2 regions of the Uruburuella testudinis genome follow, and region 2 is predicted to be linked to the other one. Evidence: riboswitches for the same ligand, from Rfam matches in the RefSeq annotation. Region 2 holds a riboswitch; the other holds the start of a gene.
What was found. Region 2 has a riboswitch for S-adenosylmethionine ahead of metK (methionine adenosyltransferase). Riboswitches for the same ligand answer to the same signal wherever they lie in the genome.
Positions count from the first base shown of each region.

Region 1: another riboswitch for S-adenosylmethionine. It lies ahead of LVJ83_RS05350 (hypothetical protein); the one in region 2 lies ahead of metK (methionine adenosyltransferase).

Region 1 covers NZ_CP091508.1:1,137,493-1,153,015, forward strand. The annotation lists gene LVJ83_RS05305 (LysO family transporter) at 1-498, shown strand, start outside; gene LVJ83_RS05310 (hypothetical protein) at 495-668, opposite strand; gene LVJ83_RS05315 (DeoR/GlpR family DNA-binding transcription regulator) at 765-1,553, shown strand; gene LVJ83_RS05320 (RidA family protein) at 1,833-2,192, opposite strand; gene LVJ83_RS05325 (YbaK/EbsC family protein) at 2,432-2,917, shown strand; gene LVJ83_RS05330 (DUF4870 family protein) at 2,932-3,297, shown strand; gene LVJ83_RS05335 (EamA family transporter) at 3,434-4,309, shown strand; gene lgt (prolipoprotein diacylglyceryl transferase) at 4,587-5,441, opposite strand; gene ilvD (dihydroxy-acid dehydratase) at 5,830-7,695, shown strand; gene LVJ83_RS05350 (hypothetical protein) at 8,014-8,319, opposite strand; SAM-I-IV-variant riboswitch at 8,430-8,540, opposite strand; gene cysM (cysteine synthase CysM) at 8,641-9,534, shown strand; gene LVJ83_RS05360 (LysR substrate-binding domain-containing protein) at 9,638-10,606, opposite strand; gene argS (arginine--tRNA ligase) at 10,768-12,486, shown strand; gene LVJ83_RS05370 (DUF2238 domain-containing protein) at 12,621-13,211, shown strand; gene LVJ83_RS05375 (TatD family hydrolase) at 13,368-14,132, opposite strand; gene LVJ83_RS05380 (Dyp-type peroxidase) at 14,199-15,107, opposite strand; gene LVJ83_RS05385 (metallophosphoesterase) at 15,514-15,523, shown strand, end outside.
Region 2 covers NZ_CP091508.1:2,743,071-2,758,593, reverse strand. The annotation lists gene LVJ83_RS12615 (glycosyltransferase) at 1-1,330, opposite strand, end outside; gene LVJ83_RS12610 (glycosyltransferase family 9 protein) at 1,343-3,115, opposite strand; gene LVJ83_RS12605 (hypothetical protein) at 3,285-4,880, opposite strand; gene LVJ83_RS12600 (polysaccharide biosynthesis/export family protein) at 5,288-6,424, shown strand; gene LVJ83_RS12595 (capsule biosynthesis protein) at 7,316-8,449, shown strand; gene LVJ83_RS12590 (ABC transporter permease) at 8,449-9,246, shown strand; gene LVJ83_RS12585 (ABC transporter ATP-binding protein) at 9,243-9,893, shown strand; gene LVJ83_RS12580 (hypothetical protein) at 10,571-10,738, shown strand; gene metK (methionine adenosyltransferase) at 10,938-12,107, opposite strand; SAM-I-IV-variant riboswitch at 12,426-12,536, opposite strand; gene LVJ83_RS12570 (lysophospholipid acyltransferase family protein) at 12,719-13,603, shown strand; gene LVJ83_RS12565 (GntP family permease) at 15,245-15,523, shown strand, end outside.

The DNA.
Region 1 (15,523 bases), 1.3 Mb from region 2:
TGCCTGATGTTGCTGGTGTTGCTGGTGGGAGTGCAATTGCGCAGCAGCGGCATCACTTTGCGGCAGGTGCTGATCAACAAGCGCGGTGTGCAAACCTGCGTGCTCATCACATTGTCGTCGTTGGCGGGCGGTTTGCTGTTTGCCGCGCTGATGCCGCAAGTGTCGTGGAGCAAAGGGCTGGCGCTGGCTTCTGGTTTCGGCTGGTATTCGCTGTCGGGCATTGTGATGACGGAAGCCTATGGGCCTGTGTGGGGCAGTATTGCGCTGTTAAACGATTTGGCGCGCGAGTTTTTTGCGCTGGTGTTTATTCCGCTGCTCATGCGCGGCCACCCCAGTGCGGCGGTCGGTGTGGGCGGCGCCACCAGCCTGGATTTCACTTTGCCGGTGATTCAAAGCTCGGGCGGTTTGGCCGCCGTGCCGCTGGCCATCAGCTTCGGGTTTGTGATTAATGTCTTGGCGCCGGTGCTGATGGTGGTGTTTTCCGCCATGCATTTTTAAGTCATGATAAACGACACATCAGGACACCCTAGGGTGTTCTGACCATTCGATTTACGGGTGCTTTTTGCCCCTGAAAACGCATCTGCTGCGTTAAAAAGCCTCGCAAGATGTCTAATCTTGCTGTGTTTTTTGCCTGGCATCTGCATTTTCAGGAACAAAAATCCCCTCATAAACAAATTGTCATGACACCCTAGCATCATGTGCCTGATTTTTCAAAAATATCTTTGATTTCAAATACACGATAAAACCAATATTCAGCCAACAATATGCCGCCTAGAATCCAACGACACGAAAAAATCATTGCGCTGGTGCGCGAACACGGTTTTATGCCCATCGACGGCTTGGCCCGTGCCTTGAGCGTTACGCCGCAAACCATCCGCCGCGACATCAACCACTTGTGCGAAGAACATATCTTGCGCCGCTATCATGGCGGAGCCGCCTTGGGCGAGCGCTTGGAAAACGATGATTTCCAAAGCCAGAAAAACAAGATGCAAAGTGAAAAAGCCCATATTGCCGATGTGATTGCTGCCCACATTCCCGATAACGCATCGCTGTTTATGAGCATCGGCACCACCATCGAGGCCGTGGCGACGGCGCTGGTAAAAAATCATAAAAACCTCTGCATCATCACCAATAATATTCATGTGGCTGCGATTATGTCCGGCCGCAGCGATTACACAGTGATCATCACATCAGGTGTGGTGCGGCCGCTCGACGGCGGCGTTACCGGGGTGGCCACGGTCGACTTTATCAATCAATTCAAGGTGGATTATGCGGTGTTGAGCGCATCGGGTATCGATCAAGACGGCTCGCTGCTTGATTTTGACTATAAAGAAGTCAGCGTGATGCAGGCGATGATGGAAAACGCCCGCTTGCGCTATTTGGCGGTCGACCACAGCAAATTCGGCCGCAATGCCTTGGTGCGCATGGGCGACATCACCGATTTCAGCACGGTGTTTACCGACCGGGCGTTGAGTGCGCCGATGCGTGAAAAGCTGGAAGGGGCGGGCGTGAAATGGCTGGTGGCCGAACGTGAGTCGGTGCATGATGCCTAGGTATCATGACCATTCAATTTAAGGGTGTATTTCCCCTAAAAACGCATCTGCTGCGTTAAAACGCCTCGCAAGATGGCCAATGTTGCTGTGTTTTTTGCCTGGCACCTGCATTTCGAGGAACAAAAATCCCCTCATACACGACACATCAGGACACCCTGGCAACGGACAGGGAAGATTTTGTTTGAGCAAACTCTGATTGTGTAGGGTGTTACAGCTTGAGGCCGTCTGAAACACTGTTGTTTTCTGCGTTTCAGACGGCCTTGACGGTATCAGAACACGCTACAGCTGCCGAATCTGCACGGCGGATACTTTGATTTCTACCGCCCAATCAGGATTGGCCAGTTTGGCTTCCACGCAGGCGCGGGCAGGTGCGCGGCCGGGCGCTACCCATTCGTCCCAAGCTTGATTCATGGCATCATAGTTATTCAAGTCGGGCAAAAAAATGGTGGCTTCGAGAATATGCCGTTTATCAGAGCCGCATTCGGCCAGCCATTTATCGATTTGCGCCAACACATCGCGGGTTTGCGCGGTTGCATCTGCATCGGTGCGCTCCGGCACCATGCCGGCGAGAAAAACAAAACCGTTGGCGACGGTAGCTTCCGACAAACGCGGGGTTTGGCCGTGATATTGCACAGTCATTTTCTTTCCTTTGCTAGGGTGTTCTGACCATTCGATTTACGGGTGTATTTTGCTCCTAAAAACGCATCTGCTGCGTTAAAAAGCCTCGCAAGATGCCCAATCTTACTGCGTTTTTTGCCTTGCATCTGCATTTTCAGGAACAAAAATCCCCATAAATCGAATGGTCAGGCTCCCTTAATATTATGAGACAGAGCGCTTATGGTAACATATAGCCGAAAATATCGTTCAGACGGCCTGATATGAGCAAATCCGATTACCCCGTTACCCCGGCCATCCGTTTTTTGCGGGCACACAATATTGATTTTGAAGCGCACGTTTTAAATTATATCGAACACGGCGGCACGGCTTATGCAGCAGCGCAATTGAATGTGCCCGAGCGTCAGATGATTAAAACCATCGTGCTGCAAAATGAGCGGAAAAAAGGGCTGATTGTGTTGATGCACGGCGATAAGGAAGTGTCTACCCGCAATCTTGCCCGCGAGTTGGGTATGAAGCATATTGAGCTGGCCGATGCCGGGCAGGCGCATAAATGGACAGGTTACCTTTTCGGCGGCACCAGCCCTTTCGGCACCAAAGCCGCCTTGCCGGTCTATGTGGAACACAGTATTTTCGATTTGGCGCTCATCTACATCAACGGCGGCAAGCGCGGTTTTCTGGTTGCCCTCCGCCCCGAAGCGCTGAGCAGCCTCAATCCGGTCAGCGTGAGCGTTGCCACCGATGCTTAAACGAAAGGAAAAACATGAGTCACGATATTATCGAACACCAAAATCTGCCTGCCCCTGAAAACCTGCGCACTTACGCCATGGTGGTGTATGCGCTTTATCTGGCTTCGCTGGTGGTGGGCATCACTTTGCTGGTGGGGGTGATTATGGCCTATGTGAAGCGCGGCGATATGCGCCACACCCTTTATTACAACCACATGCAGTATTTGATTAAAACTTTTTGGTACAGCGTGTTGGGCTTTTTTATCGGCGGCATTACCCTGGCGCTGGCCGTTGGCGGCCTGATTTTGGTGGTGGTGAGCATTTGGTTTATCTACCGCGTGGTGGCCGGTTTTATCAAGCTTTACGACGGCAAAAGTGTATCGCCTGAGGGCTGGCTGTGAGCTTTGGCAAGCAACATGTGCTGGTTGAGGCCGTCTGAAACCCATTCATAAAAATAACCCAACAGTGTTGTCCAGCCTTGTTATCTTGCTCGTGAATGGGTAGAAGCATTGCGGCAAACCTTTTTGAAAAGCAATCATGCATTATTTGATAATCAGCATCGTGTGCAGCGTGGCTGTGGCGGTGTTGCTGAAAATTTCCCGTAGTAAAAAAATCGACATCGAGCAGGCTGTGGCGGTGAATTATCTGGCCGCCATTGCTTTATGCATGTGGTTTCTCAAGCCCGAACTGGGCGCTTGGAAAAGCCATCTGCCGGATTGGTGGCTGTTTGCGGCGCTGGGTGTTTTATTGCCGGCGGTGTTTGTGGTGATGGGGCGGGCGGTGGCGCATACCGGCATTGTGAAATCTGATGCAGCGCAGCGCTTGTCGTTATTTTTACCGATTGCCGCTTCATTTTTGATTTTCGGCGAAACATTATCGCCAGGGCGCTTGATCGGCATCGTATTGGCATTTGTGGCTTTGTTGTGCCTGCTGTGGAAAGGCGGAGGCGGCAACAAAGCAGGCGCTTCCGTCACCGAGGCCGGATTGTTGTTGGGCGTGTGGGCGGGCTATGGCGTGATTGATATCCTGTTTAAACAAGTGGCCAAAAGCGGCACGGCTTTTTCCGGCAATTTATTGGTGGCGTTTTGTGTGGCGGCGGTGCTGATGTTCGGCTATTTGTTTTACAAAGGCAGCAAATGGACGGCCGCCGGCATACTCGGCGGCCTGCTGCTCGGCTGTTTGAACTTCGCCAATATTTTGTTTTACATCCGCGCCCATCAGGTATTCAGCAGCAATCCGACCTTGGTATTCGCCGGCATGAATATCGGCGTGATTGTATTGGGCACACTGGTGGGGGCGCTGGTGTTTAAAGAAAAAATCAGCCAGATTAATGCTGCCGGTATTGCAGTGGCCGTGGCGGCAATCGGGTGTTTGTTTTATTGGCCGTATATCGCGCGGCTGGCCGGGTTGTAGCAGATTTGATGCCCGTTTGCAAAGGTAAACGCAGCCACTGTATTTTTGCCCGGCGGAGTTAAAAATACAGTGGCTACACTTGCTGTCTGGCAGCATTCGTTTGGTGTTGCAGCGCTCTGTTTCCCCTTCGTCCTAACGGGGGCAGGGTGGGGTGAAGCCGTGAAGGATTTTATATCTCACGGATTATGTTATCCCGAACTCACGTTATATATATTCGCCCTATATCAAAAGGCCGTCTGAAAAGATTTTCAGACGGCCTTGCTTTCAAAATATTATTTTATGCTGTTGCGTTGCGTTTGCCGAAATACACAAAGCCGGCAATGCCAAGCACAATCATCGGCAGGCTCAGCCATTGCCCCATCGACAAGCCCAATGTGAGCAGGCCGAGGTAGTCGTCGGGCTGGCGGGCGAATTCGGCAAGAAAGCGGAAAAAACCGTAACCGGCTAAAAACACCATGGCCACTTGGCCGGTGGGGCGCGGTTTTTTGGAAAACAGCCACACAATCACAAACAGCGCCACGCCTTCCAGCGCAAATTGGTAAAGTTGCGAAGGGTGGCGCGGCAGCATGCCGTATTCGGCCAGCCACATTGCCCATGGCGGGTTGTGGGCGGCGGCGGCCACATCTTCATAACGCGCTTGCGGGAAACCCATTGCCCAAAATGCATTGAGGTCGGTGACGCGCCCCCACAACTCGCCGTTGATAAAATTACCGAGCCGGCCTGAAGCCAGCCCCAGCGGCACCAGCGGCGCCACAAAATCGGCCACTTTCCAAAAGCCGATGTTGTGTTTGCGGCCAAACAGCCACATCGCCGCCAGCACGCCCAAAAAGCCGCCGTGAAACGACATACCGCCTTCCCACACTTTGAAAATATCCAGCGGATTGGCCAGATAGTCGGATAATTTGTAAAACAATACATAGCCCAAACGGCCGCCCAGAATCACGCCGAACACGCCCCAGGTCAGAAAATCATCCAGCATTTCTTTGGTAAACACGCTGTTGCCCTGCGCAATGCGGCGGCGGCCCAGCCAGATAAACAAAATAAAGCCGACAATGTAGCTGAGCGCATACCAGCGCACGGCCAGCGGGCCGAGGCTGATTAAAACCGGGTCGAACTGCGGATGTATCATCATGATGTATGGCCTTGAAGTTTTTTCAGACGGCCATTATAGCCGAAAGGGGCGCGGGTGTTGCAGCGGCAAGCGTAATGAAAAGCTAAAGGCAGCGGGTGCATGCAGTCAGCCGGCTGAGTAAACGGGCATAAAAGGCCGTCTGAAAAACGATAAAAACACATCAGACATTTTGTCGGCTGTTTAATTGTCAACGATTGGTATAAAATACGCTCAAGCTTTTATTATTCATAATAAAGGCCGTCTGAAACGTTCAGACGGCCTTAGGGTGTTCTGATGGGTCATCAATGAGGGGATTTTGACTCCTGAAAACGCAGCAGATGCGTTTGCAGGGGTAAAAAGCACCCGCAATCAACACATCAGGATGCCCTAGTATTTTCAAGGAAAAACCATGCCAGCCTACCGCTCCAAAACCTCTACCCACGGCCGCAATATGGCCGGCGCGCGCGCGCTGTGGCGTGCCACAGGTATGGCCGATGATGATTTCGGCAAGCCGATTATCGCCATTGCCAACTCGTTTACCCAGTTTGTGCCCGGCCATGTACACCTGCACAATATGGGCCAACTGGTGGCGCGCGAGATTGAAAAAGCGGGCGGCATCGCCAAAGAATTCAACACCATCGCCGTAGACGACGGCATCGCCATGGGGCACGGCGGCATGCTCTACAGCCTGCCCAGCCGCGATTTGATTGCCGATTCGGTGGAATATATGGTTAACGCCCACTGCGCCGATGCGCTGGTGTGCATCTCGAATTGCGACAAAATCACCCCCGGCATGCTGATGGCCGCCTTGCGCCTGAATATTCCCACCGTATTTGTGTCCGGCGGGCCGATGGAAGCGGGCAAAGTAATCGGCGTGGCCAATATAGTCGACGAGCGCAAGCTGGATTTGGTCGACGCCATGGTAGATGCCGCCGACGACACTATCAGCGATGAAGCAGTGGCCGCGGTAGAGCGCAGCGCCTGCCCCACCTGCGGTTCGTGTTCCGGCATGTTTACCGCCAATTCGATGAACTGCCTTACCGAAGCGCTGGGCCTGTCGCTGCCGGGCAACGGCTCGCTGCTGGCCACCCACGCCGGCCGCAAAGAGCTGTTTCTCGAAGCCGGCCGCCTGATTGTAGAAATCACCAAGCGCTATTACGAGCAGGATGACGAACGCGTATTGCCGCGCAATATCGCCACCAAAGCCGCCTTTGAAAACGCCATGAGCCTCGATGTGGCCATGGGCGGCTCTACCAACACCGTATTGCACCTTTTAGCCGCCGCATCCGAGGCCGGCGTGGATTTCAAAATGGCCGATATCGACCGCATCAGCCGCCGTGTGCCGTGCCTGTGCAAAGTCGCCCCCGCCACCCAAAAATACCACATGGAAGACGTGCACCGTGCCGGCGGCGTGATGGGCATTTTGGCCGAACTCGACCGCGCCGGCTGTCTGCAAACCGAAGTATCTGTTATACATGCCAACTCTTTGGCCGATGCCTTGGCGCAATGGGACATCACCAACCCCGCCAACACTGAAGCGCATGCCCGTTATAAAGCCGCACCCGGCGGCGTGCGCACCACCGAAGCTTTTTCGCAAAACCGCCAATGGCCGAGCCTCGACCTTGATCGTGAAAACGGCTGTATCCGCAGCAAAGCGCACGCCTATTCGCAAGATGGCGGCTTGGCCGTATTGTTCGGCAACATCGCCGAGCGCGGTTGTGTGGTGAAAACCGCCGGTGTGGATGACAGCATTCTCAAATTCAACGGCCGCGCCCGCGTGTTTGAAAGCCAAGATGCCGCCGTGGCCGCCATTCTCGACAACCAAATCGTGGCCGGCGACATCGTGATTATCCGCTACGAAGGCCCCAAAGGCGGCCCCGGCATGCAGGAAATGCTTTACCCCACCTCTTATCTGAAATCCAAAGGCTTGGGCAAAGAATGCGCATTGCTGACCGACGGCCGTTTTTCAGGCGGCACCTCAGGCTTGAGCATCGGCCACGTTTCGCCTGAAGCCGCAGAAGGCGGCGCCATCGGTTTGGCGGAAGAGGGCGACACAGTGGAAATCGATATCCCCAACCGCAGCATCAACCTGGCCGTGTCGTTTGAAGAGCTTGAGCGCCGCCGCGAAGCCATGGAAGCACGCGGTGCGAAAGCTTGGAAACCGCAAAACCGCGACCGCTATGTGTCTGCCGCCTTGCGCGCCTATGCCGCCATGACCACATCGGCCGACACCGGCGCAGTGCGTGATGTGTCGCAGGTTGAACGTCAAGACTAATGGTTTTAAAATCAATAACAAAGGCCGTCTGAAGCGTAAGTTTCAGACGGCCTTTGTCGGGTAGGGGCTAGGGTGTCCTGGCCATTCGATTTATGGGTGTATTTTGCTCCTGCTGCGTTAAAAAGCCTCGCAAGATGTCCAATCTTGCTGCGTTTTTTGCCTGGCATCTGCATTTCATAAACGAATGGTCAGGACACTCTAGGGTGTCCTGACCATTCATAATGATTCAGATTTTTTGCGCTAAAAGCACATCTGCTGCGTTTTCAGGAGCAAAATGCACCCGTATATCGACACATCAGGACACCTTAGGGGTGATTTTCAGGCGGCATGGCGGCCGCGCTCGTTGTTGAATTCACGCACATAAGCCACCAGCGCAGTGATGCAGCCGTCGATATCGTCGACACCGGCCAAAAACAAAATCGTGCGCAGCGACGACAAATCATGATCGGCCACCAAGGGTGCTGCATATTGGTTGGGAAACGCCAGCGGGCAGAGCCACAGCTTGTCTTCGGGGCGGTAGATGCCCAGAATTTCGTTGCGGCCGTTGTGGCGGTGCAGGGTAAACTGCACGGCGGCGCTGGCGGGTATGGCCTGTGTGGAAAGCTCGAGTTGATGAATCTGCATCAGTGGTTCCTTTTCCTGTTTAGCATTTTGGGCAGCAATTGGGAGTAAATCGCCCGGGGGTGCGGATATTGCGCAAGCTGATAAAAAGCACCCTGTAAGCCGAAAGCCGGGTGCGTTGCCGTGTTTGCCGGCAGCTTTCCGGCTGCGGCCACATCTGCGCCTGCGTTCCACCTTGCCGGCAAAGGCAGGTTGGCATGGTTTCCCAACTCATGATGTCAAGCCATCTTAATGCCGGCGCATTTACGCTGTCAACTGCTTTGATGATATTCATCGGCGGCATTTTGTGATAAGTTTGCACATCGCTGAACACTCACCGCACGGATGATGAAAAAATACGATACTTTGGCCGATTGCGTCGGCCGCACGCCCCTGATCCGGCTGCAACGCGTGGCTGCACACACACAGGCAACGGTGCTGGCCAAGCTTGAAGGCGACAACCCCGCCGGTTCGGTTAAAGACCGCCCGGCTTTCAATATGATTGCGCAGGCCGAACAGCGCGGCGAAATCCGCCCCGGCGACAATCTGATTGAAGCCACCAGCGGCAACACCGGCATTGCGCTGGCGATGGTGGCGGCGATGAAAGGCTATACGCTCACGCTGCTGATGCCGAAAAACGCCACCCAAGAGCGCAAAGATGCGATGGCTGCCTACGGTGCCGTGCTGATTGAAACCGACAGCATGGAAGCCGCCCGCGATCAGGCGCTGGCGATGCAGGCGCAAGGCTTGGGCAAAGTGCTCGACCAGTTCAACAACCCCGACAACAAACAGGCGCACTACCTCACCACCGGCCCTGAAATCTGGGCGCAGACTGAGGGCAGAGTCACCCATTTCGTCAGCTCGATGGGCACCACCGGCACCATCACCGGGGTGGCCAAATATTTGAAAGAGCAAAACCCGGCTGTGCAGATTATCGGCCTGCAACCCGATGCCGAATCATCGATTGCCGGCATCCGCCGCTGGCCGGCCGAATATATGCCCGGCATTTTCGAGGCAGATTTGGTCGACCAAACGTTAGATGTCAATCAGAAAGATGCCGAGAAGTTCATGCGCGAAATGGCGAGAGAAGAAGGTGTGTTTGCCGGTGTGTCGTCGGGTGCGGCGGCCATGGTGGCGGTGGATATTGCCCGACAAAACCCCGGTGCGGTGGTGGTGTGTATTATCTGCGACCGCGGCGACCGTTATTTGTCGACCGGATTGTTCGGCAGAGCAGACTGACGGATACGGTATAACAGGCCGTCTGAAACCCATTGATTAAAATCATGGTTTTCAGACGGCCTGTCGATATTGTCAAACCAAAATATCAGGCGGCAACGCCGGGCTATTTTTGCAAACGGGTATACGCCTGAATCCATTCAATCATGATGCGCACTTTGGGTGTGGTGTCCATATTGGCCGGATACACCAGATAATAGGCGCCGTGCCGTTGCAGGCGGTGGGGCCAGGCCAGATGCAGTTGGCCGGCGGCCAGCTCGCGCTGCACCAGAATTTCCGGCACCAGTGCAATGCCGCAACCGCATTCGGCCGCATGGATAACGGCATAAAAAGAATCGAAGCGCGGGCCGTTGAACGTGCCCGCCCATTCGATATTTTGCGCCAGCAGATATTCGTGCCATGCCCGCGGCCGCACGCGCGACTGTATCAGAATATAATCGGTTGATGTGGTGATGTCGGCCAACGGCGGCGGTGAAATCTGCGGTGCGCACACCGCCACAAAATGGCCGTCAAACAACTTGATGCTGGCCAGCCCCGGCCAAACACCATCACCGTGTAAAAAGCCGATGTCCATATTTTGGTTGAATTCAGCGCAAAAATCGCCCAGCTCATCGTGAATATCCAAGTGGATGTGGGGGTGGGCTTTGCCGAAGCCTTTCAGGGCGGGAATCAGCCAGCGGGCGCCGAAAGTAGGGTGGGTGGAAATGCGCAGGGTGTCCGCCTCACTGCCGTGCGCCAACACATTCAATACGGCGTGTTCCAAATGGCTGAGCATTTCTTGGGCTTCTGTTAAAAACAGTTTGCCTGTCGGCGTGAGCTGCAAACCGTGTTGCAGGCGGTGGAATAACAAGCCGTTGAGCGTGGTTTCCAGTTGCGCCACTTGTTTGCTCACCGCACTTTGCGTCATGTGCAGCTCTTGCGCCGCCTTGGTAAAGCTCAGGTGGCGGGCCGAGGTTTCAAAGCATTGTAAAGATGAAACCGACGGAAATTTTTTGGCAGCCAGTTTTTTCATGATGATATCGCTGTAATGGTGTGTGTTGAAGAGCGGTTGCAAGTTGATGATAGCGAAAAACATGATAACCGTCACTCGCCGGGAAAGCCTTGAGGCCGTCTGAAAAAGCCTTTCGCTGTTATCGTGAAAGCGGTAAAATAGCGTGAAAATTTTAAGATGAAATATCAGGCCGTCTGAAAAGTGTTGTAGGGTTTCAGACGGCCTGTCGATATTGAAAGCATAATATGAATCTACACCAAACCGTAGCCGCTGAAGCTGAAGCGGCTTTTGCCGCCGCCGGCATTGCCGGAAACCCGGTGGTTTTGCAGCCGGCCAAAAATGCCGATTTCGGCGATTTTCAGATTAACGGCGTGATGGGGGCGGCCAAAAAGGCCAAACAAAATCCGCGCGAGCTGGCGCAAAAAGTGGCCGATGCGCTGGCGGGTAATCAGGTGGTCGAATCGGCCGAAGTGGCGGGGCCGGGTTTTATCAATCTGCGCCTGAAGGCGGCATTTTTGGCGCAAAACATTGAATCGGCGCTTTCAGACGGCCATCTGAATGTGCGCCAAAGCATGCATCCGCAAACGGTAGTGATTGATTATTCCTCGCCCAATCTGGCCAAAGAAATGCATGTCGGCCATTTGCGTTCGAGCATTATCGGCGACAGCATTGCCCGCGTATTGCGCTATCTCGGCCACCACGTGATTGCGCAAAACCACGTGGGCGACTGGGGCACGCAGTTCGGCATGTTGGTGGCGTATATGGTGGAGCAGCAGCAGGATAACGCTGAATTCAAGTTGGCCGATTTGGAGCAGTTTTACCGCAGCGCCAAAATCCGTTTCGACGAGAGCCCCGAATTTGCCGACGCCGCGCGTGAATATGTGGTGAAACTGCAAGGCGGTGATGAAACCGTGTTGGCATTGTGGCGGCAGTTTGTGGCGGTTTCGCTGCAACACGCACAAGCGGTTTACGATACGCTGGGCTTAAAGCTCACGCCCGCCGATGTGGCCGGCGAATCGATGTATAACCATGATTTGCAAACCGTGGTGGATGATTTGAGCGCCAAAGGGCTGGCGGTAGACGATGACGGCGCCAAAGTGGTGTTTTTAGATGAATTTAAAAACCAAGACGGCGAGCCGGCGGCATTTATCGTGCAAAAACAAGGCGGCGGCTTTTTATACGCCAGCACCGATTTGGCCTGCGTGCGCCATCGTGTCGGCCGTCTGAAAGGCGAGCGTTTGCTGTATGTGGTCGATACCCGCCAAAAACTGCATTTCGAACAATTATTTACCACTTCACGCAAAGCCGGCTACCTGCCTGAAAATGTCGCCGCCGAATTTATCGGTTTCGGCACCATGATGGGCAAAGACGGCAAGCCGTTTAAAACCCGCAGCGGCGATACCGTGAAGCTGGTGGATTTGCTCGATGAAGCGGTGGAACGCGCCACCGTGCTGGTGCAAAGTAAAAATGCAGATTTGGGCGCAGACGAAGCGGCACAAATCGGCCGCACTGTAGGCATCGGCGCCGTGAAATACGCCGATTTGAGCAAAAACCGCAGCAGCGATTATGTGTTTGATTGGGAAACCATGCTCAGCTTTGAGGGCAACACCGCGCCTTATCTGCAATACGCCTACACCCGCGTGCAGAGCGTGTTCCGCAAGGCGGGCGCATGGAATCAAAACGCCGCCGTGATATTGGATGCGCCGTTGGAAAAACAACTGGCGGTGGAGCTGCTGAAATTTGAAGATGTGTTGCAAAGCGTGGCCGAAACGTGTTATCCGCATTATCTGGCCGCTTATCTCTATCAAGTGGCCACCTTGTTCAGCCGCTTCTACGAAGCCTGCCCGATTCTGAAAGCCGAAGGCGCCACACGCGACAGCCGCCTGCAACTGGCGAAGCTGACGGGCGAAACGCTCAAGCAAGGCTTGGATTTGCTGGGCATTCAAACGCTGGAAGTGATGTAACGACAGGCCGTCTGAAAAAGGTTTCAGACGGCCTTTTTTGTTTTATTGCGAATTTTCCTGCGGATTGCCGCATCGGCTGATTGGGTAGGGTTGCTGCCAAATAAAATTCATCAAGCACAGAAAGCAGGGTATCGATGAACCGTTATGATTGGATGTTGGTCATTTTCACCGCAGTGCTGGTGTGGTCGGGCATTGCGCCGAAAGATTATCCCACTTGGGCGCTGGAAGTTTCGCCTGCTGTGATCGGTGCGGTGTTGCTGGTGGCTACGCGCAAGCGTTTTCAGTTTAGTGATTTTGCTTATTGGGTGATGTTGGCGCATGCAGTGGTGTTGATGGTGGGCGGGCATTACACCTATGCCGAAGTGCCGCTGTTTGACTGGTTGCGCGAGCCGATGGGCTGGAGCCGCAATAATTACGATAAAGTCGGCCATTTTATGCAGGGATTTTCGCCGGCGGTGATCGCGTTGGAGATTTTGTGGCGCAATCAGGTGGTAAAAAGCCGCGGCTGGCTGGTGTTTCTCACCATTTGCGTGTGCATGGCCGTCAGCGCGGTGTATGAGTTGATTGAATGGCTGGTGGCGGTGCTCAGCCAAGAAGCCGCCGATGCCTTTCTCGGCACTCAGGGTTATGAGTGGGATACGCAGTCGGATATGCTTTGGTGTTTGATCGGCGCCTGCACCATGATGCTGCTGCAAGGGTTTGGCGGCGGTTTGCGCAGGCGTTGATACGGATAGGTGCGTGTTGGTTGGAGGCCGTCTGAAACATTTGTTTCAGACGGCCTTGGCATGTTGCTGCGATATTTGTGTAACAAAAATGCGGTGTTTGTTTGAATGGTTGGTTCTGCTTTTGCTTTTGCTTTTGTCAGGCGTTGCCAACAGCATTCAGGCCGTCTGAAAAGCCAGCAGTTGCGCCACATTTTGCTCGGTTTGGGCGGCGATTTCTGTGAGGGCGATGCCGCGCAGCGTGGCAACGGTTTCGGCGATTTTGCGCACGTTGGCGGGGGTGTTGGTTTGGTTTTTCAGCATAAACGGGCTGTCGGTTTCGAGCATGATGTGCGCCAGCGGCAATTCGGCAGCGGCACGGCGGGCTTTTTGGGCGGTGGGGTTGAGCAACAGCGAGCCGATGCCGATTTTCAAACCGCAGCCGATCAGTAATCGGGCTTCTTCAAGGCTGCCTGAAAAAGCGTGGGCAATGCCGCCTTGTGTGAAACCGGTTTGCCGGATGGCGGCCACGATGGCGGCGGTGGCTTTGAGGTTGTGCAGAATGACGGGGCGGCGGTGTTGTTCGGCCAATTCGAGTTGGGCGCACAATAGCTCGTTTTGCCGCGCACGTTGGGCTGCGGTTTGCTGTTTGCCGTAAAAATCAAGGCCGATTTCGCCGACCAGCGCGCGCGGATGCTGTTGGAGCAATGTGCCCAGACAGGCCAAATCGGCATCGGCGGCGGCTTCGGCAAACCACGGATGAATGCCGAGGGCGATATGCACATGCGGATGGCGGGCGAGCGCCAAAACGGCGTCAAAGTCGCTGCGTTGTGTGGCCGGCACGATAAACCGGCACACGCCGGCCTGCGCGGCATCGGCGAAGATGGCGGGCAGATTTGGGTTGAGCACGGGGTCGGCCAAATGGCAATGGGTGTCGGTAAGCATGGTGTTTGACGGTAGAGGCCGTCTGAAACATATTCATATTTAATGTTTCAGGCGGCCTCTACGGCTTTATAAACTGCGCAAGCGCTCGATACTCGGGGCGTAATAATAAGCGCCGGATACGGCAGTAGACATATGTTTGAGCAGCAGGTCGGTTTTGCCGTCGGTTTCGCCAAACATGCTGAGCAGCTGCGCTTCGATATTGTGCAGGTTGGCGCAATAGGCGATAAACATCAGCCCGTGTTCGCCCGATACAGTGCCGAAGGGCAGGCTGCGGCGCACGATTTTGAGGCCGATGCCGTTTTCTTTGAGGTTGGTGCGGCCGAGGTGCGAATCGGGCAGGCGCACATCTTTGCTGAATTCTTCGTTGGTCGCTTTGCTGCGCCCCACGCAGCGCTCTTGTTCCGCCACGCCCACATCGGCCCATTTTTTCAAATCGTGGCGGTATTTTTGCAGCAATACATAGCTGCCGCCGCAATCGGGGCTGCCGGCGCAGATGGTGCCGACCCGGGTAACGTTTTCATCGCCCTGCGGGTTTTCAGTGCCGTCGACAAAGCCGTCGAAGCCGCGCTCTTCCAGCAGGCGGAAACCGTGGGTTTCATCGGCTACGGTGATGTTGCCGCCGAACGCGGCGAGCACGTCGGTGGCCAGTGCGAAGTTGATGTCGTGGTGCAGTGAGGCGATGTGGATCATCACATCATGCTGCGTGGCCGGTGCCAAGCCGTTGCCGAGCGCCCGAAAAGGCTTGAGTTCGCGGCCTTCTTCGCAGTGGCCGAAGCTTTGCCACAGGCGGCTGCCGAAAGCGATGGTGAGGCCGAGGTTTGCTTGGGGAAATTGCTGTTGCAGCGCTGCCAGTGCATCAAGGCCGGTGAGGCAGGCTTGTTTGATGGCGTTTTCGCAGCCGGGCAGCACATCGGCTTCGATAAAAATACCGGCTTTACAATGGTCGGGCACAATGGCGCTTTGCGGGGTGGTCATATCGGCTCCTTGTTTGAATATTTTCTGCTGTGCATTATAACGCTTTTCAGTGATGCTTTCAGGCCGTCTGAAAAAATACAGCCGCCGGTGTATCAGGGCTCTGACCATTCATATAACATTATCTTTTTTGCGCTAAAAGCACATCTGCTGCGTTAAAAAGCCTCGCAAGATGCCCAATCTTGCTACGTTTTTTTGCCCGGCATCTGCATTTTCAGGAACAAAAATCCCCCCATAAACGAATGGTCGGCACACCCTGGTAGTTTATGAGTATTTCAGCAGCCGCCGATTGCGTTTCTTTACTTTTCAGACGGCCTTTGAGCGGCGGCGGCCATGATAAAATTGCGGGTTTTTCAAATAAGGATATCCGCCGGTGCGCACTGTGATTTTTGTTTTGGTGCTGCTGCTGATGCAGCTGT
Region 2 (15,523 bases):
TATAAATCGACACCAAAGGCACTGCATGAATAACATCGTGTTCCAATGGGATGGGCTTGCGGTAAAAATAAGGCACTTTTTCTTTTACGATATTGATGGTGATTTTTTTGCCTTCTGCACGATCGGTTTCGTTTTCTTTGCCGGGCGGTTCTTGATGATAGGCCATTCCCCCTTCTAATGCTTGAAAGAAGCAGCCTTTTTTAAACAGTCGATAACCAAACTCATTATCCTCACCGCCCCAGTGGGTAAATGCTTCATCAAACCAACCGGCTTTATCAAGCCATTTTTTTGCAAAGGCAACATTGCCTCCACTGAAATAACGGAATGGCGAATCGCACAGACGTAAGTTGTCGGTTTTGGCGAAATGTTCCAAGCGCCAATCAACAGAGGCTATGGGGGTTTGTGTGCTGGCGACTGTGTTGCTAGATCTAATTTCTGGCAAGTTGTTAACCAAATCTTTATCGGCTAGAAAGTCGGCTGCTTTGAGGCCATGGGTATCAACATATTTACGTGGTCCAATTAGTGCAACATCATCATTTTTAAGTAAGCGTTGCAGATAGGATTGCACCCAGACGGGATTCGGTGCCATGTCGCAATCCAGAATAGATACATAATCATATTTTGCAGTACGCAATCCTAAATTGCGTACTGCGCAGAGCTGATAGCCGTAATCGTGTTGACGGACATATTTGATATCTAAGCTATCTTCATATTTTCTTACAATATCAACTATTTGTTCTTTACTGCCATCATCAGCCACAATAACTTCAAATGGAAATTTAGTTTTTTGGTTCACTAAACAGGCTAAGGTAATATCTAAAATCCAACTGCGGTTGAATGTGGGCACAATCACTGATAATCCTGCGCTGAGGCTCTGTGAGTGATTTAGGTTATTCTTTCTACGTTGGTGCCAAACGTAATCGTTTGGTCCCTCCGGCAAAGGAGCCAACTGTAAGTCTTTCGGCCAATCGGCAGGAATCGGATTAACTTTTTTAGCTTCAACACTTTCTGATTTTTTGTGCGTGGCCTGCTTCCACGCTTGCAGCAAATTGTTTCTTTCGCCGTCTGAAAGTTGAATAGATTTTTGGTTATTTAATAAAATCTTGGTTGCTGGATCAAGGCTGGAGGGTACGTTTGCTAAAACTAGAGCGACTGCGGGTGCAGCACTAAAAGATGCATCTGCATCTTTTAGTGCTGCACGGCATTTTTGAATGTGTAAAGCAACTATTTTTTCTCCATATATTGCTGCAGCTTGCTCAAATAGGTCTAAGGCTGCTAGATAATTTTGATTTTCATACTGGGCAATGGCTTCGCTTAATATTTTTTTCATGATGTTCTCTGTTTATGAGTTAGCAGTTTTCACAAAATAAATTCCTTTTTCATTAATGATTTTCTCGTCAGAAAAAGCAATTTGGCAGTTACTGAGAAAATTTTGCCATTTTGCGGCAACTTCTCTTTCTTCAGGCCTCGTAGCATCATCTAAAATTATATCAATTTGATGTTCTGCTAAATATTTGAATAAAAGCGGTACGGCCGGATAGCGAGCATTTTTGCAAGTATCCCCCGGTGGGCCATCAACTAATACCAATATTTTAGCTGATTTACCTTGTAGATTTTGCGCTAACTGTTGCAGTGTAGCTTCACAGTCATAGTATAAAAAGGTTTGTTCATTTTTCTGCCATTCAATCAGGGGCGCATGTACTAAGTCAACATGTTTGGCCACTTGGTTGGTGTTTAAAAGTACTTGGGTTCTCTGATAGTAATCGGCATGGTGGTCGAATGAGAGAATTTTTTGCGGCAGTAAATCACTCATCAGTGGCTGGTGGTGTTTTGCGGCTGCAAGTTTAGCAAACAGTAGAGTGGAGGTGCCGCTGCCGAATTCTATCACTAAATCATATTGTTTTTGGCGCATTTGGTTGATGATAAACAGACCGATATCGGGGCTGATGGGCCAGCCATGGAAGCCTGAGAGCAGACTGCCGGTATTCAGATAATTGTGAATGGCAATATAGGCCTCAATTTGAGAAGTGCTGTTATTGAGGCGCTGGGTTAGTGTATTAATAACATTTTTTTCAGTTTTTTGAATGGTTTCGTTGTAATCGGGCACAACGTTTTTAGACGTCAAGCGGTCTATTTGAGTGGCTAATAAACTTGCTGTTTGTTCTGTTTGTGTCCGGAATAGAGTATTCAGATATTGTAGCAGTTGTTCTTGCTGTTGATCGAATAACTCGCGTTGTTGTGTCGGTAAGGCGTGGGTATATTGTTCATGTTTCTTTTCTAGTTCGGAAAATTTATATTTATATTTTTTGGCTGTTTGCTTCCATTTTTTAACGTGTTTAAAGTTTTTTTCTTGTATGGCTACCAGCTCTTGTTTGAGTTGAGTAAGATGCTTCTCTAATACCTTTTTTTCAGTTTGTTGAGCTTGGTTTTGTTGTGTAGCGGATTGGTATTTCCGGAAGGTTATCCGGTTTAACTTGGCATGGTCTTTTACAAATATTGCATAGGCAACTTTGGGATGGCGCCCTGACTCTGTTGCTATTAATTTGAAATTTTGTGCATGTAAATATTCAGCCAAAGCTGTTAAATCGGCTTCAGGTAGATTTTCTATATCAAGGCTGGTTTTGGCAATAATGATATTAGTATGCTGAAGCAAGTCGGTGGTGTGTTGGAGCAGTGATTGCGCCCCAAAACAGTTGATAATCAATAGTTCAGGCTGCAAGTCTTGCTTTAAGGTAAAATCTTGTAGTGATAGCGCGGCTAGGTTTTGTTGTTGGGTAGTTTGGATATTGGGCCAAATGGCGGTTAATTTTTCAGGTGCAATCAGACCGCTTTCGCTGCTGAGGCTGGCGTGGTAGAAAGTGGTTGTGCCGGTGTGCTCTGCAATCAGTTGGTTATAGATTGTCCAGTCGGAAGGTATGTTGGTTTCTGTCTGTAAAATAGGATGGTCTCCAGGGTTGGTTTCAATTAAAGTAACATGGGGAATGGTTTGTTGCTGCAGCCAACCCAACCATTCACAAGCGCCACTACTGGCTCCAATCAACAATACATGTTTGATGGGAAAGAGTATGGCAAGCTGTGTGAGCCACTGAATTGATTTCGGATAATAGATGGGCATGGCATATTACTCGGCAGGGAGGTTGTTTTAACTGTGGTGCTGCAATAACTGCTGTTAAGTGTAAGTGGGCATAACAGTATTTATTGTATTAAAAATTATGATTTTGTATGTTATTTATCTTTTAATGCGGCCGTCTGAAAGAGCATGAGCGTATTAAAGACTCGGAGGCCTATTTTGATCGTTTTGCTTGCTTTCTGAATTCTCTGACGGTTTTGCTTAGTGCCCAAGGTGCCGTCAGCCAAAGAAGGGGGTTGCGGCTGTGTTTCAAGAGCGTTTGGCCAAGCTGGTAAGATAAATGACGTTGCATTTTTTCTGCTTCATAGGCATCTTGATATTCACTTATAGCAGGAAGTCCAGTTTCGCTTGAGATGGGTTTGCGATGTTCTTTCAACAGGGCAAACGGCATATTCAGCCAACCGCTGATATTTCTGCTATTTTGGATCATGGCAGCACCGAGGCGGTAATCCAGTTGGCTTCGTATCCGTTCGGCGGCACCGTAATATACCGGGAGTGCGTTTAGGCGCTGATTTTCTAAAAATAAACGTTCCAGCTCTTCTTGTGTATGATGTAACTGGGCCAATAATTGTTTATTGTCGTTTTCTCTTTCTTGAAGAGCACGGCCTTGAGTTTGCTCCAGTTGCTTGTACTGGCTAAGGGTTTGTTGCTTTTCTTGCTCCAACTGTTTGTACTTGTTTAATACTTGCTGTTTTTCCTGCTCTAATAGATTAATTTTTTTGAGAGTGTCGTTTTTTTCCTGCACAGCAGTATTGAGCAGGTCTTCAGTGTTTTTATGTGTTAAGTGTATGCTTTCAAAGGCTTCCTGAGTAGTATGTAGCTGGTTGAGCAATAGATTATTTTCTTGGCGGATGCTTGTCAGTTCGGTGTTGTTTTGCTGTATAGCGGTAGTTTGCTCGGCGAGCTGTCGGCGTTGTTGTACCATCGCTTGCCATGCTAAAACGGCGGGTTGATTATCCGCATGCAGGTGTGAATCTTTGCGCAAGGGCAGGCTGGCGCTGGCTTGCAGCTCTTGATAGAGTTGCGTTACGCTGGGGTGTGATTTAATGATAAAGTCTGCTAAAAAGTGCGCCAATTGATCTGGTGGGCTGGTAGTGCCCAGTGGCTTGAATGGCAAGGATTTGTCCAATTTTTTGCTTTGTGTTGCTAAGGTGGAGTTTTTTACTATGGAATTTTGCCACGGTGCCTCAATGTGCAGTTGCACTTGTTGAATGTAGCTGCTGGAGGAAAGCTTGGCTTGTTGGCTGTTTACTAGCAGGCAGCGTTCTTGATTGCGTGAATAAAAATGCAACAGTGCTTCGTTGTAGTCAATCCATTCTTGTAGCTTTTGTTCGATTGCATCGCTGTCAAGTAAGTCTTGATGATGCGTCAATATGCTGTGGGGGTGGTCGTATACCAAGGCAAAATGAATGCTTTCATCCATTTTTTGCCAATAGTCAAGCAGGTAGAGTGCTTGCGGGTCTGCCCAGCCCCATAGGGATTGATCAATATTTCCTAAAAACAAATCCATCGCTAACCCATGCCATACGGCATTGACGGTCAGTTGGCGGTTTGTGATTTTATTGCTTGCCTGCAAGGATTGGTTGGTTGAAGTGTTGGGAGTGGCTTTCAATAGTGCCGCGTCAATCTCTAATGGTGACATTTTTTCCCGTTTTGAGGGAAGGGCAGGGCGCATACCAACTTCGTGTAATAGTGTTTCTATGATTTGGTAGTCGGAGTCGGGATGTCCTACAACAAGAATTTTTGCCACAGTGATAACCTTTTTAATAACTTTAGATTAGTTTATTTAGTATTTGTGTGTAGAGGATTTTGTAAATGGGTAGGGTATTGATGAAATTATTTTGTTTTAAATTTTAAAGCAAGTGCTTTAGTTTGAATAGATGCTTTTAAGTTTTTTGTCAAAAAATGTTGTGAATGGCATTGTTATACAGTAATGACGTGTTGAAAATTTGCCAAATAGGTAAATTTAATTATTATAATTATGTATAATAATTCATTGGTTAATGTCCGGGGTGAGCTAATTGTGAGTTTGTAGTTAAATGGTGTAATATTCCGAGTACAATAGATTTTATTCGATAATTATTGAGATTGATGAGTGGTATTTTAAGCATGAATAAATATTTTCTACGGATTGGTAGTTATGGTGTGCAGGGCGTGATGACAGCTCTACTGTTGTCGGCATGCGCAGGCCTCCCCACTTCCGGCCCCAGCGGTAAAAAAGTGGTGGCTTTAAGTGAGCAACAGGCAACGGCGGCTGTGCCCGAAGTGGAAGTCATTGATCTTGATGAAAGCTTGGTGCGTAAGCTGTATCAGCAAAAAAATAATCAATCTTTTGCCCAATTGGGCGAAGGTCGTGCTTCTGTGGGCGCGGTGAATATTGGTGATGTGCTAGACATTACCATTTGGGAAGCGCCGCCGGCGGTGTTGTTTGGCGGGTCGTTAACGTCCAGCGGATCGGGCAGTGCGCAGTTGACCAAGCTGCCGGAGCAGATGGTGAGCGAGCGCGGCACGGTGTCGATTCCTTTTGTGGGCGATATTGCGGTGAGCGGTAAAACGCCGGGGCAGATTCAGGAAATTATCAAAGGCCGTCTGAAAAGGATGGCGAACCAGCCGCAGGTGATGGTGCGCATGGTGCAGAATAATGCGGCCAATGTGTCGGTGGTGCGTGCCGGTAACAGTGTGCGTATGCCGTTGACGGCGGCGGGCGAGCGGGTGTTGGATGCGGTGGCGGCGGTAGGTGGTTCGACTGCGAATGTGCAGGATACCACGGTGCAGCTGACGCGCGGCAATGAGGTGAAGCAGGTGGCGCTGGAAGATTTGGTGGCCAATCCGCGCCAGAATATTGTGTTGCGTAAAAACGACGTGGTCACGATTATCACCAATCCGTATAGCTTTACTTCGATGGGTGCGGTCGGCCGTTCGCAGCAGGTGGGCTTTTCGGTAAGGGGCTTGTCGCTGGCGGAAGCAGTCGGCCGGATGGGCGGTTTGCAAGACCGCCGTTCGGATGCGCGCGGGGTATTTGTGTTCCGTTATGAGCCGCTGGCGGATTTGCCGGAGCAGGATAAGGGTGCTTGGCTGGCCAAGGGATATACTTATGATGCGGAGATTCCGGTGGTGTATCGTGTGAATCTGGCAGATGCGAACTCTTTATTTTGGCTGCAACGCTTTCCGGTAAAAGACAAAGATGTGGTTTATGTGTCGAATGCGCCTTTGGCCGAAGTGCAGAAATTCTTACAATTTGTGTTCTCACCGGTGGTTAGCGGTGTGAACAGCGTTGATAATATCGCCAATTAATGAAGAGGCCGTCTGAAAGCTGTATATGCTTTCAGACGGCCTGCAAGTTTTTAAAATATTGAATGGATGCAGAAAATGTCCGAGCAAAAACCGGTAGCGGCCTCAGCCGCGCAGCAGGCTGAGGCCGCAGCGAAACAAGCCGAAGCAGCGAAACAAGCCGAAGCAGCGAAACAAGCCGAAGCAGCGAAACAAGCCGAAGCAGCGAAACAAGCCGAAGCAGCGAAACAAGCCGAAGCAGCGAAACAAGCCGAAGCAGCGAAACAAGCCGAAGCAGCGAAACAAGCCGAAGCAGCGAAACAAGCCGAAGCAGCGAAACAAGCCGAAGCAGCGAAACAAGCCGAAGCAGCGAAACAAGCCGAAGCAGCGAAACAAGCCGAAGCAGCGAAACAAGCCGAAGCAGCGAAACAAGCCGAAGCAGCGAAACAAGCCGAAGCAGCGAAACAAGCCGAAGCAGCGAAACAAGCCGAAGCAGCGAAACAAGCCGAAGCAGCGAAACAAGCCGAAGCAGCGAAACAAGCCGAAGCAGCGAAACAAGCCGAAGCAGCGAAACAAGCCGAAGCAGCGAAACAAGCCGAAGCAGCGAAACAAGCCGAAGCAGCGAAACAAGCCGAAGCAGCGAAACAAGCCGAAGCAGCGAAACAAGCCGAAGCAGCGAAACAAGCCGAAGCAGCGAAACAAGCCGAAGCAGCGAAACAAGCCGAAGCAGCGAAACAAGCCGAAGCAGCGAAACAAGCCGAAGCAGCGAAACAAGCCGAAGCAGCGAAACAAGCCGAAGCAGCGAAACAAGCCGAAGCAGCGAAACAAGCCGAAGCAGCGAAACAAGCCGAAGCAGCGAAACAAGCCGAAGCAGCGAAACAAGCCGAAGCAGCGAAACAAGCCGAAGCAGCGGCTTTGGCGGCTGCACGCAACAAACCCGGGCATAAGCTTAAAGGGTGGGCGGCCAAAGCCAGCCCGCTGTTGTGGCTGACGGTGATTATTCCTACCGCAGTGGCCGTACTTTATTTCGGCCTGATTGCTTCCGACCAATACACCTCAGAATCCAGCTTTGTGGTGCGTTCATCTAAAAATCAGACGGCGTTAAGCGATATCGGGGCGATTTTGCAAGGCGCCGGCTTCTCGCGTGCGCAAGACGATACTTATACGGTGCGGGAATATATGCAGTCGCGCTCTGCGCTGCAAGAGTTGGAAAGAGGCCTGCCGGTGCGGGATTTCTATGAAGTTAAGGGTGATATTTTCAGCCGCTTTAACGGTTTCGGCTTGTTTGATTCGCGCGAAGCTTTCTATCAGTATTACATTAAAAAAATCGGCATTAATTTTGATTCGATTTCAGGCATTACCACCTTGGGGGTCACCTCTTTTGATGCCGGCGAATCGGCGCAAATCAACAATGCCTTGCTCAAGCAGGGTGAGGCGCTGATCAATAAACTCAATACCCGGGCGCGTCAGGACACCATCCGCTATGCGCAAGAAGCGGTTAAAGTGGCAGAAGAGCGGGTGCAGAAAGCGGCCGGCAACATGACCGCCTACCGCACCGAGCACGGTATTTTTGATTTGAAAGCGCAATCCGAAGTGCAGATGGGGCTGGTTTCCAAGCTGCAAGACGAGCTGATTGTGATTCAAACGCAATTGGATCAGGTGCGTGCGGTTACCCCTGATAATCCGCAGATTCCGGGCTTGAAAGCCCGGGAGCAGAGTCTGCGTAAAGAAATCGCTCTGCAGATGCGCATGATTTCAGGCGGCGGCAGCAATTCGCTGACCAATCAGGCCGCAGATTACCAGCGCCTGTATCTGGAAAACGAATTGGCGGAAAAACAGCTGGCGGTAGCGGTGACTTCATTGGAAAACGCCCGGGCAGAAGCTGAGCGCCAACAGCTGTATCTTGAAGTGGTGTCGCAGCCCAGTGTGCCGGATATGCCGCAATTGCCCCAGCGAATTTATAACATTATCGCTACATTGATTATCGGCCTGATTGTGTACGGCATTTTGAGCTTGCTGATTGCCAGCGTACGTGAGCATAAAAACTGATGAAAGCTTTGCATCAAACTTCATTTCTCGAATCATTGGCGATTCAGGTGCGGGTGATCGGCGCTTTGCTGATGCGAGAAATCATCACCCGTTACGGACGCAACAATATCGGCTTTTTGTGGCTGTTTGTCGAGCCGTTGCTGATGACCTTGTTAATTGTCGGTTTGTGGGGCTATTTTCGTGCCAACCAGGTTTCCTCGTTGAATATGTTTGCTTTTGTGATGACCGGTTACCCGATGATGATGATGTGGCGGAGCGCTTCATCTCGTGCTATCGGCGCAATCAATGCCAATATCAGTTTGCTGTATCACCGCAATGTGCGGGTATTGGATACCTTGCTGGCGCGCATGCTGCTGGAAATTTCCGGCGCAACGATTGCCCAAATCGTGATTATGAGCCTTTTTATCGCCATGTCTTGGATTGAGCCGCCATATGATATGTTTTATATGCTGGTTGCTTGGATGCTGATGGCGATGTTTGCCGTGGGTTTGGGGTTGGTGATTTGCTCGGTGGCATATAAATTTGAAGCATTCGGCAAAATCTGGGGCACATTGAGTTTTTTGATGATGCCGCTTTCCGGTGTGTTTTTCTTTGTGCATGTATTGCCTGCCAAAATTCAGCAGTATGTATTGTGGATTCCGATGGTGCACGGTACAGAGATGTTTCGTGCCGGCTATTTCGGCCCCTCGGTAACCACTTATGAGAATCCGTGGTATCTGCTGTTGTGTAATCTGGTGCTGCTGCTGCTGGGTTTGGCCATGGTCAGCAATTTCAGTAAAGGGGTTGAGCCGCAATGATTTCGGTTGAGCATGTATCTAAACGTTACCGCACCCGTTCCGGTTGGCGAACGGTGTTGAACAATATTGATTTTAAGCTGGAAAAAGGCGAAAAAATCGGCATTTTGGGGCGCAACGGTGCGGGTAAATCCACCCTTATCCGGTTGGTCAGCGGTGTGGAAGCGCCCACTGAAGGCGAAATCAAGCGCACGATGAGCATTTCGTGGCCGCTGGCGTTTAGCGGTGCTTTTCAGGGCAGCCTGACCGGTATGGACAATCTGCGTTTTATCTGCCGCATTTATGATGTTGATGTCGATTATGTGAAGGCGTTTACCGAAGACTTTTCCGAGCTGGGGCAATATCTTTATGAGCCGGTAAAGCGCTATTCATCAGGGATGAAGGCGCGGCTGGCGTTTGCTTTGTCGCTGGCGGTTGAGTTTGACTGCTATCTGATTGATGAAGTGATTGCCGTCGGCGATTCGCGGTTTTCGGCCAAGTGTAAATATGAGCTGTTTGAGAAACGCAAAGACCGTTCGATTATTTTGGTGTCGCACAGCCACAGCGCCATGAAACAATATTGCGACAATGCGATGGTGCTGGAGGCCGGCCATATGCACAAATTTGAAAACATGGATTCAGCATATAAATATTATAATGCTTTGTTATAACAAATAATATGGTCAACGGCAGTTTGTCGTTTACGATAGCAAAGGCCGTCTGAATTCAGTTTCAGACGGCCTTTGGCTGTGATGGAATATTCAGATAATACCCATTTAAAAAAGTCAGTGAACCAGGCGGCGGCCCGAAGACGGTACAGTGAGTATGGGCTGGTTGACTTGGCGCTTCAGTGCCCTAGGGTGTCCGGACAATTCGATTTATGGGTGCTTTTTGCCCCTGCAAACGCATCTGCTGCGTTAAAAAGCCTCGCAAGATGTTCAATCTTGCTGCGTTTTTTGCCTGGCATCTGCGTTTCCAGGAACAAAAATCTCCTCATAAACGAATTGTCAGGGCACCTTAGTAAAACCGGTTCTCTTCAGACTCAGGCGCGCCAATGCCGTTAGGTTATTTTTGTGAATGGGCATAAGCTTGGGGCGGAAGGGAACCAAACGGTGTGATGGCGGTTCTTAATGGCAGAAGCATTGGGTATTTTATGCAGTCGGTCAGGGCGCCTTGGCACCATGATATGGTCAGATAATCCGCCCAAACCGCTTTTGAATCATGCAGAAAGCAAATGGCCGAATGATGAAAGCCTTGTGTTTCGATATGATACTTTGATAAGCTTGGCTGCTGTGATGGATGTCGGGTTATTTCGCCCGGCAACTTGTGTGATGAAAGGAGTGTTGTGATGAAATTTTCAATGGCTACCCCTTTAGCTGTAATCCTGTTGGCATTGAGCTTGAGTGCTTGCGGTGAGAAACCTGTTGATCAAAATACCACGCCTGCTGCGGGTGTGACTTCCGTGCCGGCTTCCGAGGTTTCTGCTTCTGCCCCGGCATCGGGCGTAGCGCAGTAATGTCTTTGATATTATGAGGCTTTGGCAAAATAAATTTCGGCGTGAAAGTGTTTCACCATGATGTTTTCCGGCCTGTGGCGGAATGAGATTCACGAACGATTCTGTGACTGCAACAGGTATTTTGCAAGGCTTCATCTTGGAGAAGGCCGTCTGAAAGATTAATCTTTCAGACGGCCTTCTGTTTAGGTATGACTCAGTGTTACATGCCCGCAGCAGCTTTTAAGGCAGCGGCTTTATCGGTGCGCTCCCAGGTAAATTCCGGCTCTTCGCGGCCGAAATGGCCGTAGGCGGCGGTTTTGCTGTAAATCGGGCGTTGCAGGTCGAGCATTTTGATGATGCCTTTCGGGCGCAGGTCGAATTGGTTGCGCACGATTTCAATCAGTTTTTCCTCATCCACTTTACCGGTGCCGAAGGTGTCGATGGCAATTGAAGTGGGTTGGGCGATGCCGATGGCGTAGGAAATCTGAATCTGGCATTGGCTGGCCAAACCGGCGGCCACAATGTTTTTGGCCACATAGCGGCAGGCATAGGCAGCCGAGCGGTCGACTTTGGTGGGGTCTTTGCCGGAAAACGCACCGCCGCCGTGCGGCGCGGCACCGCCGTAGGTATCGACGATGATTTTACGGCCGGTGAGGCCGCAGTCGCCTTGCGGGCCGCCGATGACAAAACGGCCGGTCGGGTTAATCAAATATTGGGTATCGGTGGTGAGCATGTCGGCAGGCAGCACCGGCTCGATGATGTGTTTTTTCACCGCTTCAATCAGTTCTTCGCGCTCGATTTGCGGCTCGTGCTGGGTTGACAGCACCACAGTATCGATGCGTTTGACTTTACCGGTGTCGGCATCATAAACGCAGGTCAGCTGGGCTTTGGCATCGGGGCGCAGCCACGGCAGCAGGCCGCTTTTGCGCACTTCGCTCTGGCGCTGCATCAGGCGGTGGGCGTAATAGATGGCAAACGGCATCAGCGTGGGGGTTTCGTCGCAGGCATAGCCGAACATCAAGCCCTGGTCGCCTGCGCCCATGTCTAAGTCTACACCTTCGCCTTCGTTTACGCCTTGGGCGATATCGGGCGATTGCTGGTCATAACACATCATGACCGCGCAGCCTTCGGCATCGAAGCCCATTTCGGAGCTGTTGTAACCGATGCGTTTGATGGTTTCACGCGCAACTTTGATGTAGTCGACGTGAGCGTTGGTGGTGACTTCGCCGGCCAATACGCACAAGCCGGTGTTAACCAGCGTTTCGGCGGCCACGCGGGCGGCCGGGTCTTGCGTGAGGATGGCGTCTAAAATCGCATCGGAAACTTGGTCGGCCACTTTGTCGGGATGGCCTTCGGAAACCGATTCGGAAGTAAATAAAAATTCGCTCATTGTATTCATTCTTTCGGGGTGGGGCGGGGCGTGCCTGATGTTCCAGACGGCCGCTTAACGGGTGTTTCAACAGGCAGGCCGCTGTCGGCTGCTGCGAAACACAAGCTCTTAATTAAAAGGAATTCTGCCCTCGGGTCCTGATGTGTTGTTTATGAGGGGATTTTTGTCCCTAAAATGCAGATGCTAGGCAAAAAACGCAGCAAGATTGAGCATCTTGCGAGGCTTTTTAACGCAGCAGATGCGTTTTTAGGGGCAAAATACACCCGTAAATAAAATTGTCAGGATGCACTCGGGTTTCGGGCAAAAAAAATTCCCGCATTAAGCGGGTTTGGATTGCTCTGGCGAGCCACATCGGTTTGATAACCGTCCACCTTACCTTTCGGCGTGAAAAGCAGGTTGGCATGGAATGTCCAACTCTTAATGCAGCGGCGATGATAGCAGGTTTTAAGTGGCTGAACAAGGGCGGTAAAAGCGCTGCGGGCGGCGGGTTTTTAAGGATTGCGTATTTCAAACCAAGCTAAGGCCGCCTGAATGGCAAACGACCCCGGTTTGGTTTGGGGTTTGCGCAGATTTCCATTAAAATCGTTTTTACCCTTTTGAGTCGGATGATTATGCAAACCTTCGTTACCCTGCTGTTTAAATGTTTGGCCGCCCTGCCGTTGCCGCTGCTGCACGTTATCGGCAATCTTTGGGGCGCTGCTGCCTGCCGTCTGTTGCCCAAAGACCGCAAGCGCGCGCGCGTGCATATGCTTCAGGCCGGGTTGGCGGCTGCCGATGCTGATATTAAGGCTGTTTTTCAGGAAACGGCCAAAGGCGCGCTGGAATTGCCGATAGCGTTTTTCAGACGACCTGAAGCCATTGAAGCCCTGTTTCAGGCAATACACGGCTGGGAACATGTTCAGACGGCCTTGGATAAGGGCGAAGGTTTGCTGTTTATCACGCCGCACATCGGCAGTTATGATTTGGCCGGGCGCTATATCAGCCAGCAGTTGCCGTTTCCGCTCACCGCCATGTATAAACCGCCGAAGCTGAAAATGTTTGATGCCATCATGCAGGCGGGGCGGGTGCGCGGCAAAGGGAAAACCGCGCCGACCAATATTCAGGGTGTGAAGCAGGTGATGAAGGCGCTGCGGGCGGGGGAGGCCACCATCGTGCTGCCTGACCATGTGCCCTCGCCCGAAGAAGGCGGTGACGGCGTATGGGTGGATTTTTTCGGCAAACCGGCCTATACAATGACGCTGGCGGCCAAGCTGGCGCAGGTAAAAGGGGTGAAGGCGCTGTTTTTCTGCGGCGAACGCTTGCCCGGCGGTCAAGGGTTTGTGCTGCATATCGAACCGCTGCAAGGTGAGTTGAACGGCGATAAAGCGCATGATGCGCGGCTGATCAACCAAAATGTCGAATATTGGATACGGCGTTTTCCTACACAGTATTTGTTTATGTATAACCGCTACAAACATCCTGCCGGCGCACCGCAGAGGCCGTCTGAAACGGGCTAAGCGCAGAGCAATCGCACCCATTCATAAAAAGCAAGCCCACACACAAATCTGAGTCATTCTGAATGGTCAGGACACCCGGCTTCCTTCCCTGCGGGGGAGGGCTGGGGAGAGGGCGGCAAACCGCAGGTTTGCTTCATTGCGCATTCCGCCATTATTTTCAGACGGCCTGACCGTTATCCAAGCCCCGCGGCTTGTGCCCTCTCCCTAACCCTCTCCCGCGGGAGAGGGAATTCGGTTGCCGTTGTTTTTGCCGTTGCGTGTTTTGGCCGGCGTTTGTTTCCCACCAATCTTACCGTTTCAGCAACCTAACTCCCTCCCCTGTGGGGGAGGGTTGGGGAGAGGGCGGCAAACTGCAGGTTTGCTTTATCATGTATTCTATTATCATTTTCAGGCGGCCTGACCGTTATCCAAGCCCCGCGGCTTGTGCCCTCTCCCTAACCCTCTCCCGCGGGAGAGGGAATTCGGTTGCCGTTGTTTTTGCCGTTGCGTGTTTTGGCCGGCGTTTGTTTTCCCGCCAATCTTTTACTGCTTCAGCCACCTAACTCCCTCCCCTGCGGGGGAGGGCTGGGGAGAGGGCGGCAAATCGCAGGTTTGCTTTATCATGTATTCTATTATCATTTTCAGGCGGCCTGACCGTTATCCAAGCCCCGCGGCTTGTGCCCTCTCCCTAACCCTCTCCCGCGGGAGAGGGAATTCGGTTGCCGTTGTTTTTGCCGTTGCGTGTTTTGGCCGGCGTTTGTTTTCCCGCCAATCTTTTACTGCTTCAGCCACCTAACTCCCTCCCCTGCGGGGGAGGGCTGGGGAGAGGGCGGCAAACCGCAGGTTTGCTTCATTGCACCTTCCGCCATCATTTTCAGACGGCCTGACCGTTATTCAAGCCCCGCGGCTTGCGCCCTCTCCCTAACCCTCTCCCATGGGAGAGGGAACCCGGTTGCCGTTGTGTTTGCCGTTGCGTGTTTCGGCCGGCGCTTGTTTTCCCGCCAATCTCACCGCTTCAGTAACCTAACTCCCTCCCCTGTGGGGGAGGGTTGGGGAGAGGGCGGCAAACCGCAGGTTTGCTTTATCATGTATTCTATTATCATTTTCAGGCGGCCTGGCTATTATTCAAGCCTTGCGGCTTGTGCCCTCTCCCTAACCCTCTCCCACGGGAAGGGAATTCAGTTGCCGTTGTGTTTGCCGTTGCGTGTTTTGGCCGGCGTTTGTTTTTCCCGCCAATCTTGCTGCTCCAGTCAGCGTAGTAGGGTGTTGCTTGCTATGATGCGGGATGTTCGATATACAAGGAAAAACAGGCCGTCTGAAACATAAACCGGTGTTTCAGACGGCCTGTTTGACGGCTTGCCGCTTCATGGCAACAGCATGTATTTGAATGATTTGACAATAGAGCAAATGCACGTGCCAAATATGTGTAGTTAAATGTAATATTGACATTAAATTTCACAAAAAATAAAATTATGGAAATTTAATTCTTAATAATGCCTTTGTTAAGAAAAATAAATCCAAGTTTGATTTAAATCACAATCAGCCGTTGCACAAGCCAGTAGAGTGCAGTTACATTTTATTACATTCAAACAGCTGATTGACGCTGCAAGAATAAAAATGCCTCAGAGAATCCTTCAACAAACAATAATGCAGGAGCAGTAAATGGAAAACTGGACGCAGACAATGGGCGCGGGCCCGTTGCTCGGTATTGCACTCGGCGCGATTGCGCTGATTTTGGTGCTGATTATTAAATTTCGTGTGCATGCATTGGTAACGATGGTGCTGGTGAGCCTGCTTACCGCCATTGCCACCGGCCTGCCGATGGGCAGCATCGTTAATGATGTATTGGTGAAAAACTTCGGCGGCACGCTCGGCAGCGTGGCGCTGCTGGTGGGCTTGGGCGCAATGCTCGGCCGCCTGGTCGAAACTTCGGGCGGGGCA